One region of the Pseudomonas sp. 3B-A001-10F genome, then DNA from elsewhere that is predicted to be linked to it. Evidence: predicted binding sites of a transcription regulator. Region 1 holds the regulator's gene; the other holds the start of a gene.
The links. Region 1 encodes FliA, which starts transcription of late flagellar genes. Its sites were predicted from a motif close to CTAAAGTTTNNNNNNNNNNNGCCGNTAA; they were not measured.
Positions count from the first base shown of each region.

Region 1 (4,624 bases):
TGCATCAACGCGACGCTCACCCTTGCGCAGGATGTCGAACACGTTTTCGGCGATGTGACAGCACTCCACCAGCTCGTTGAGCTGAAGGAAGCCGGCGCCCCCTTTTACAGTGTGGAAACCGCGAAAAATTGCGTTGAGCAGATCTGCGTCATCCGGACGGCTTTCCAGCTCGACCAGTTGTTCGGACAGTTGCTCAAGAATCTCGCCGGCCTCAACCAGGAAATCCTGAAGGATCTCTTCATCGGCGCCGAAGCTCATTAATGGGGTGCTCCTACAGGTCTAAAAACCCAAAAAACCTAAAATTCCACAACTCTAGAATCCGAGGCTGGATAACAAATCGTCCACATCGTCCTGACCGGACACAACGTCTTCTCGTTTATCGGCATGAATCTGCGGACCTTCACCCTGCGAGAGATGTTTTTGTGGATCTTTTTCTGCAAGCATCGCGGCGCGGTCATGTTCGATGCCCGCAAAGCGGTCGACCTGACTGGCCATGAGCACGAGTTTGAGCAAATTGCTTTCGACTTCGGTGACCAGTTGGGTCACACGCTTGATCACCTGACCGGTCAGGTCCTGGTAATCCTGGGCCAGCAGGATGTCGTTGAGATTGCTCGACACCGCACGGTTGTCCGTGCTGCTGCGTGACAGAAAACCGTCGACCCGGCGCGCCAGCTCGCGGAACTCTTCAGCCCCGACCTCGCGACGCATGAAGCGACCCCAATCGGCGCTCAAGGTCTGCGCTTCATCAGCCAGACTGTTGACCACCGGCGTGGCGCTTTCCACCAGATCCATGGTGCGGTTGGCCGCGGCTTCTGTCAGCTTGACCACATAGCCCAGGCGTTCGGTGGCGTCGGTGATTTGCGACACTTCCTCGGCCTGCGGCATGTTCGGATCGATCTGGAAGTTGACGATCGCACTGTGCAGTTCACGTGTGAGCTTGCCGACTTCCTGGTACAGGCCACGGTCACGGGTCTGATTGAGCTCATGGATCAGTTGCACAGCGTCGCCGAACCTGCCTTTTTCAAGGCTTTCGACCAGTTCGACCGCGTGTTTTTTCAGGGTCGACTCGAAATCGCCCTGTGAAGATTCGTTATGCTCCATAGCTCCCCCGCGCGTTCATCAGCCGATGCGTTCGAAAATCTTCTCGATTTTGTCTTTCAACGCCTGAGCCGTGAAAGGTTTGACTACGTAGCCGTTTACACCAGCCTGAGCGGCTTCAATGATCTGCTCGCGCTTGGCTTCTGCAGTCACCATCAGCACTGGCAGGTGCTTGAGTTTTTCATCGGCACGCACATGGCGCAGCAGGTCGATACCGGTCATGCCCGGCATGTTCCAGTCCGTTACCAGAAAGTCGATGCTTCCGCTGTTGAGCACTGGAATGGCAGTCACGCCATCGTCAGCCTCGACGGTGTTGGTGAACCCAAGATCACGCAGCAGGTTCTTGATGATCCGCCGCATCGTTGAGAAGTCATCAACGATGAGGATTTTCATGTCTTTGTTCAATTCGACCTCCAAGCAGTCTTAAACGCGCCCAGCACCTGGACGCGCCACTTCAATCAATCGGCGCAGCACTCGAAGACTGTCTGGAGCACAACAGAGCAAGACCGGTGCCGTTCATCACCGCACCAGCCTCGTTCGCAGTGTCCCCACACTGCCTTCAGCGCGCTCGCCACTCCCCCAAACGCCCCCGCAAACGGGCCGCGCACTGGCTGTGTAACTGGCTGACCCGCGATTCACTGACGCCAAGGACTTCACCGATCTCCTTGAGGTTCAGCTCTTCGTCGTAGTACAGCGCCAACACCAGTCGCTCACGCTCCGGCAAATTGGCAATCGCGTCCGCCAACGCTGCCTGGAAACGTTCATCTTCCAGATCGCGTGACGGCTCCATATGAGCACTCGCGCCATCCTCGTGCAGCCCTTCGTGTTCGCCGTCCTGCAACAGGTCGTCGAAACTGAACAGGCGACTGCCCAAGGTGTCATTCAAAATCCCGTAGTAATCGTCGAGACTCAATTGGAGTTCGGCCGCAACCTCGTGATCTTTAGCATCACGGCCGGTTTTAGCTTCAATTGAGCGAATCGCGTCGCTGACCATACGGGTATTGCGGTGAACCGAGCGTGGCGCCCAGTCCCCTTTGCGCACTTCGTCGAGCATCGCGCCGCGGATTCGTATGCCCGCGTACGTTTCGAAACTGGCGCCTTTGCTGGCGTCGTATTTGGTCGAGACTTCAAGCAGGCCGATCATCCCGGCCTGGATCAGGTCTTCGACCTGCACACTCGCCGGCAAGCGCGCCAGCAAGTGGTAGGCAATGCGTTTGACCAGTGGCGCGTAACGCTCGATCAACTCGTACTGCGCGTCACGTGCCGACTTCTTGTAGTAGTTCATACCGCTTGCGGTCATAGCACGGGCCCTGCCGTTTGCTGCACGAGGCGCTCGACGAAAAACTCAAGGTGGCCACGCGGGTTGGCGGGCAGCGGCCAGGTGTCGACCTTCTGCGCGATCGCCTTGAACGCCAGCGCGCACTTGGAACGCGGAAAGGCTTCGTACACCGCGCGCTGCTTCTGCACCGCTTTACGCACGCTTTCGTCGTAAGGCACGGCGCCGACGTATTGTAGGGCCACGTCAAGGAAGCGATCCGTGACCTTGGTCAACTTGGCGAACAGGTTGCGCCCTTCCTGCGGGCTCTGCGCCATGTTGGCGAGGACGCGGAAGCGGTTCATGCCGTAATCGCGGTTGAGCAGTTTGATCAGCGCGTAGGCGTCAGTGATCGAGGTCGGCTCATCGCAGACCACCAGCAACACTTCTTGCGCGGCGCGAACAAAACTGACTACCGAGTCACCAATACCCGCAGCGGTATCGATCACCAGTACATCGAGATTGTCGCCGATGTCGCTGAACGCCTGAATCAGGCCGGCATGTTGCGCCGGGCTCAGGTGCACCATGCTCTGGGTGCCGGACGCCGCCGGCACGATGCGAATGCCACCGGGGCCTTGCAACAGCACGTCGCGCAGCTCGCACCGGCCTTCGATGACGTCGGCCAGCGTGCGTTTAGGGGTCAGCCCCAACAATACGTCAACGTTCGCCAGACCCAGGTCGGCGTCCAGCAGCATGACCCGACGGCCAAGCTCTGCCAGCGCCAGCGACAAGTTCACTGACACGTTAGTCTTGCCGACGCCACCTTTGCCGCCGGTCACCGCGATCACCTGTACGGGATGCATGCTGCCCATGTTATTTCTTTACCTTGTCTTGCATAGACGGAGGCCACATTACTGGCTGCGCGTTCACAACCGGAACAATGCATGGCAGACCATCGATGTAGGTACAAAAACTGTTCATGAATACCTCAGCCTACCTGCTTGGTCGGGCTGTGATAGATATCAGCGAACATGTCAGCCATGGCTTCTTCGCTGGGTTCTTCCTGCATTTGCACGCTGACGGCGCGGCTGACCAGTTGATGACGGCGCGGCAGATGCAAATCATCCGGAATCCGTGGGCCATCGGTCAGGTACGCGACCGGCAATTCATGACTGATCGCCAGGCTCAACACTTCGCCAAGGCTGGCCGTTTCATCCAGTTTAGTCAGGATGCAGCCGGCAAGCCCGCAACGCTTGTAACTGTGATAAGCGGCGGTTAGAACCTGTTTCTGGCTGGTGGTTGCCAAGACCAGATAATTTTTTGAACGAATGCCACGCCCGGCCAGACTTTCCAGCTGCATGCGCAGGGCCGGATCGCTGGCTTGCAGGCCGGCAGTATCGATCAATACCACGCGTTTGCGCAGCAGTGGATCCAGCGCTTGCACCAGCGATTGGCCCGGATCGACGTGGGTCACTGGCACATTGAGAATGCGGCCCAGCGTCTTCAGTTGTTCCTGAGCGCCGATACGGAAACTGTCCATGCTCACCAGCGCGACATTCTGCGCGCCGTATTTCAGCACATAACGCGCGGCCAGCTTGGCGAGTGTAGTGGTCTTGCCCATGCCGGCAGGACCGACCATGGCAATGATACCGCCCTCTTCCAGTGGCTCGACTTCCGGTACGGCAATCATCCGGGCCAGATGCGCGAGCAGCATGCGCCAGGCCTGACGCGGTTCTTCGATATCAGTGATCATCGCCAGCAGATCGCGCGACAACGGGCCGGACAGGCCGATACGTTGCAGACGGCGATACAGGTTGGCTTGCGCCGGACGGCTGCCTTGCAGCTGATTCCAGGCCAGGGTGCCGAGCTGAACTTCCATCAGCTCGCGCAGGCTGTTCAATTCAAAGCGCATCGAATCCAGTGCACGCGGATCGATACCACCGGAGGACTGCGCAGGTGTCGGGGCCGGACGCGCCGGAGCGGCGTAAGTCGGCTCGGTCAGCGGTTCAGCGGCGGTCAGCGGCAGGCCGGCGGTCAACGGCAGCCCGGCGAAAATCTGGCGATTGCTATTGCCATCGGCTTCGCCACGCAGGCTCAACTCGGCCTGAGCGGTGACAATGCGCGACTGGGTCTTGCGCAGTTCGTCCTCGAGCTCCATGTTCGGAACCCGTGGCGCCAGCGCCGACAATTTGTAATCCAGTGCCGCCGTCAACTCGACACCGCCGGCAATGCGGCGGTTGCCAATGATGGCGGCATCAGCGCCCAGCTCAT
Region 1 is NZ_JBQYFW010000037.1:50,018-54,641, reverse strand. It holds gene AC0ZWN_RS25010 (chemotaxis protein CheA) at 1-258, opposite strand, end outside; gene AC0ZWN_RS25005 (protein phosphatase CheZ) at 313-1,101, opposite strand; gene AC0ZWN_RS25000 (chemotaxis response regulator CheY) at 1,120-1,491, opposite strand; gene fliA (RNA polymerase sigma factor FliA) at 1,658-2,398, opposite strand; gene fleN (flagellar synthesis regulator FleN) at 2,395-3,225, opposite strand; gene flhF (flagellar biosynthesis protein FlhF) at 3,342-4,624, opposite strand, start outside.

Region 2 (4,624 bases), on a different contig from region 1:
GCAGGTCAGAATCAGCAAACCGCGAATCCACCACGGCGGCGGGGTGTTGCCTTTAGGGGCCTTGTACAGCGCGCGATTCTTCACGAACGCACGCAGCGCCAGCAGCAACAGCGCCGCGCAACCGAAACCTACCAGCGGCGAGAGCAGCAAGGCGTAACCGATCTTGGTCGCCTGCGCCCAATCGACACCGCTGGTGCCGTCACGGCCGTGCATCAAGGCGTTGGCCACGCCGACGCCGATGATCGAACCGATCAGCGTGTGCGAAGACGACGCCGGCAAGCCCAGCCACCAGGTGCCGAGGTTCCACAGGATCGCCGCGATCAGCAGGGCGAAAATCATCGAGAAACCGGCAGACGAACCGACCTGCAGAATCAACTCCACCGGCAGCAACGCGATGATGCCGAACGCCACCGCGCCGCTCGAAAGCAACACGCCGAGAAAGTTGAAGAACCCCGACCAGACCACCGCGACATTCGGCGGCAACGAGTGGGTGTAGATCACCGTCGCGACGGCGTTGGCGGTGTCGTGGAAACCGTTGACGAACTCGAAACCCAGGGCAATCAGCAGCGCCACGCCGAGCAGCAGGAACGGCGTCCACGTGGTGACTACCGTGCCGAGTTCGTGCATGTCGTGCATCAGGCTGTAAGCGGTGAACAGCATTCCCAGCGCCAACACGGCGAAAAAGATCACGTAGGTAAACGGGCCGGTTTTCTTGTCGAGGGCTGGCCTGCCACTGTGGGCGGACGCGGGGCTGGCGGTCAGGGAGGGAGTAGCCATGGCAGGACAATCCTGAGCGAGGGAAGGAATGTCGCCCATGATCGTTGCAGAATGTTACAGAGAAACTGCGCCATGTCAGTGTTTGGCTGATTAGCCCCACCGTCGGTCTTCTGCTCGTTCCCACGCTCTGCGTGGGAATGACGCCCGGGACGCTCCGCGTCCCTGTGACGCAGAGCGTCACTTGATGCATTCCCACGCAGAGCGTGGGAACGAGCGTTCAGGCGTCAGTAATCCCCGCGTTTGCGAAACGCCCACCGCCCGGCAATCACGGTAAACGTCGCCACCAGTGCAACCAGAATCCAGAACCCTTCCGGATCCTGCGACAACGGCACCCCACCCACATTCATCCCGAAAAAACCGGCAATGATGTTGATCGGCAGCGCCAGTACCGTCACCACGGTCAGGGTGAACAGCGTGCGGTTGCTCTGTTCGTTGAGGTTGGCGGCGATCTCTTCCTGCAACAGTTTGATCCGCTCGCCGAGGGCGGTGAGGTCGTTGATGATCAGCGCAAACTCCTCGGTGGATTTGCGCAGCTCCTTGACGTCCTCCTTTTGCAACCAGGGCGGCGGCCGGTTGAGCAGACGCAGCAGCGAACCCGGCTCCAGCGCCAGCAGCCGTTGCAGCCGCACCAGCACACGGCGATTGGCGCCGAGTTCGGCACGGTTGGTCGACAGCCGCGAGGAGAGCAATTCGTCCTCGACCTGATCGACGCTCATGCTGGTCTTGCGCACGATTTGCGTGAGTACTTCGCCCTGATCGCGCAGCAGATGCACGAGCAATTCCGAGGGCGAACGAAAACGCTCGCCGGCCTTCACCGACGAGCGCAATTTATCCACCGAGTGCAGCGGTTGCAGACGCGCACTGACGATCAGTTTGCTGCGCACACAGACCCACAGCGTCGACACGTCCGAGGAGACCATGCTGCTGAGGTTGAACACGACATCGTTGACCACCGCCAGCAACGCCGAGTCGACATGCTCGATGCGCGTCGACCGCGAACCTTCGTGCAACGCTTCGAAAAACTCCTCGGGCAATTGCAGATGACTTTTCATCCAGCGCTCGCACGCCGCATGCGCCAGATTGAGGTGCAGCCAAAGGAATTCGCCCGTGTCGTTATCGTCCTGCAAGCAGCGCAACGCTGTCGCCGAGTCGACTTCGCGGCCACGTTCGCCGGGCAGGAAACGAAAGCCGTAGAGCAGGCCAAACAGATCGGGATCGCGATGGCTGATATCGAGGCTGTGGTTCATGAAGGCTCGCTGCGAGGAGGGTGCGTCGGTTGTGCAAATGGCAGGTTCACTGAGCCGCATCATCGCAATGTCACATGACGTTTATGTGACGGCAAAGTGACGTCAAATCAGCGACTTACCGATGGTCGGATTTTCTTCAAGAGGCGCTCTGGCGTGCCGATCACACTTGGGTTACGTTGCGCGCGCTTGGCCATGAGCCAAGGCGTGCCGACAGGGATGTCCGGCAAAATTTCACGCCTTACCGGGCGTGCCTCATCCTTGTCCTGAGTATCTTTCGATGCTGCAAAAATCCCTGAGAGCGCAAATTCTCGCCCTGCTGAGCGGCAGCCTGCTGGCGGTGCTGTTGATTGCCCTGGCCTGTTTTCATTTCCTCTCCAACGGCGTGCAGAGTTACAGCCAGTTGATCGCCGGTCCCTTGCACACTTCGCAATTGATCGACGAGGCCAACCTGCAATTCAAGGTGCAGGTGCAGGAATGGAAAAACGTTCTGCTGCGCGGCAAGCAACCGGCGGATCTGAGCAAATATTGGGGGCAGTTCGAGGACCGTCAGCGCGATGTGCAAAACATCCTCGGCGAACTGGCCGGCCAGAAAGGCATCGAGCCGGCGCTGAAAACCCGCATCGAACGTCTGCGTGAAGAACATCGTCTGCTCGGCGCTGCCTACCAGAAGGGCCGCGATGCCTACGTAGCGGCCGGTGGTGATCCGACGGCGGGCGACAGCGCGGTCAAAGGTGTCGACCGCGCCGCCAGCGATCAGATGAGCGAGCTGGTCGCCGAGTTGCGCAAGCAAGGTACCGCGCAGTCGGCGCTGATCAGTGCCGAGGCTGATCGCACCGTGTGGCTGGGGCTGCTGGTGATGCTCGCGTCGGGTCTGCTGATCGGCTTGTTGAGCCTGTGGCTGGTCAACCGCAACCTGGTCGAGCCGATCCGCAAACTGATCGATTACGTCACCCAGTTGAGTCGCGGCAAACTCGCCGAGCGCGTGGTCAGCGACCGCCAGGATGAGCTGGGCAACCTCGCCGCCGCCGCCAACACCTTGCGCGATTTCCTCGCCGAAACCTTCACCCGTTTGCAACGCAGCGCCAGCGATCTGGACAGCGCCAGCGGTGAGTTGAATGCGATCGCCACGACCATGGCCGGCGGCACCAACGAACAATTCAATCGCACCGATCAAGTGGCCACGGCGATGAACGAAATGTCCGCCACCGCCCAGGAAGTGGCGCGTCACGCCGCTGATGCTGCGCGTGCGGCCGACGATGCCGACCAGTCCGCCCAGCAGGGTGAAAAGGTCATGCAGAGCACCATCCACTCGATCACCCAGATGCGCGGCGAAATCGCCAATACCGCCACGGTGATCCGTCGTCTGGAAGCCGACAGCGGCCGCATCGGCAAAGTGCTGGAAGTGATTCGCGGCATCGCCGAACAGACCAACCTGCTGGCCTTGAACGCGGCCATCGAAGCGGCGCGCGCCGGTGAGGCCGGGCGTGGTTTTGCCGTGGTCGCCGATGAAGTACGCAACCTCGCACAACGCACCGCCGAGTCAATCATCGAGATCAACCAGATCATCCAGAGCGTGCAGACCGGCGCGGTGGACGCGGCGCAAGCCATCGACAGCGGCCAGACGCGCAGTGATGAAAGCGTCGAGCAGGTGACCCAGGCCGGCGCGATGCTGGAGCGCATCACCCACGCGGTGGAAGCGATCCGCGACATGAACCGCCAGATTGCTACCGCCGCCGAAGAGCAGACCTCGGTGGCCGAGGACATCTCGCGCAACCTCACCGAGATCACCTCGATCGCCAGCACCAACCTCGACAACGTGCAGCGCACCGAAAGCGCGAGTCAGAACCTGCACAGTCTGTCGGGGGAGCTGAACGAAGTCACCGCGCGTCTGAGTGCCTGACGCAAACGACCGTGTACCGGTTCGGATACCGAGTCGGTACACAGTCGATCTCAAATTGAGGCGGCCGTGGTCGATGACCGGTTATCTATAACCGGCATTGGAGTATTTCCATGGTCAGCATCACGTCTGTTTCGATCAATCAGACCCTCAGCACGCCCACCAGCAAAACGTCGATTAGCGACGTTGGTGACGACACGTCTACCTCAGCAACCGCCAGCACGGGCGCGACTGCCGATAGCGGTAAAGTCGCCGCCGGTGATGGGGCCGCTCCGGCGGGTGACAGCAGCTCCAGCAGCAGTGAAGAATCGGATTCGGTGAAGGAACTGCGCAAGCAGATTGCCGAGTTGCAGAAGCAATTGCAGGAGGAGCAGCAAGCGCTGCAAGCGGCCCAGGCGAAGCAGGAAAGTTCGGATGCCAAAACCGCCGAAGTAGCTGCCGCACAAGCGCAGATCACCGCCACCTCGGCCTCCCTGTCCACCGCCACAGCTTCATTGTTGCAGGCGTTGCAGGACTCCGACTCGAGCACTTCGGGCTCGTTGGTCAGCACCTCGGTGTGATGCCTTTTCCCCTCACCCTAGCCCTCTCCCGGAGGGAGAGGGGACTGACCGTGGTGATTATGCGAGCTACGCCGACCTGAGATTTCGAGGCGTACTCAGGTCCTTGTTGTTTTCCTGATCGGCTTCAAGATTGCGAGTCGAAC
Region 2 is NZ_JBQYFW010000008.1:146,848-151,471, forward strand. It holds gene AC0ZWN_RS10700 (inorganic phosphate transporter) at 1-777, opposite strand, end outside; gene AC0ZWN_RS10705 (transporter) at 1,002-2,024, opposite strand; gene AC0ZWN_RS10710 (methyl-accepting chemotaxis protein) at 2,302-3,924, shown strand; gene AC0ZWN_RS10715 (hypothetical protein) at 4,035-4,481, shown strand.
Region 2: the regulator FliA is predicted to act here: its motif matches at 2,160-2,187, upstream of AC0ZWN_RS10710 (methyl-accepting chemotaxis protein).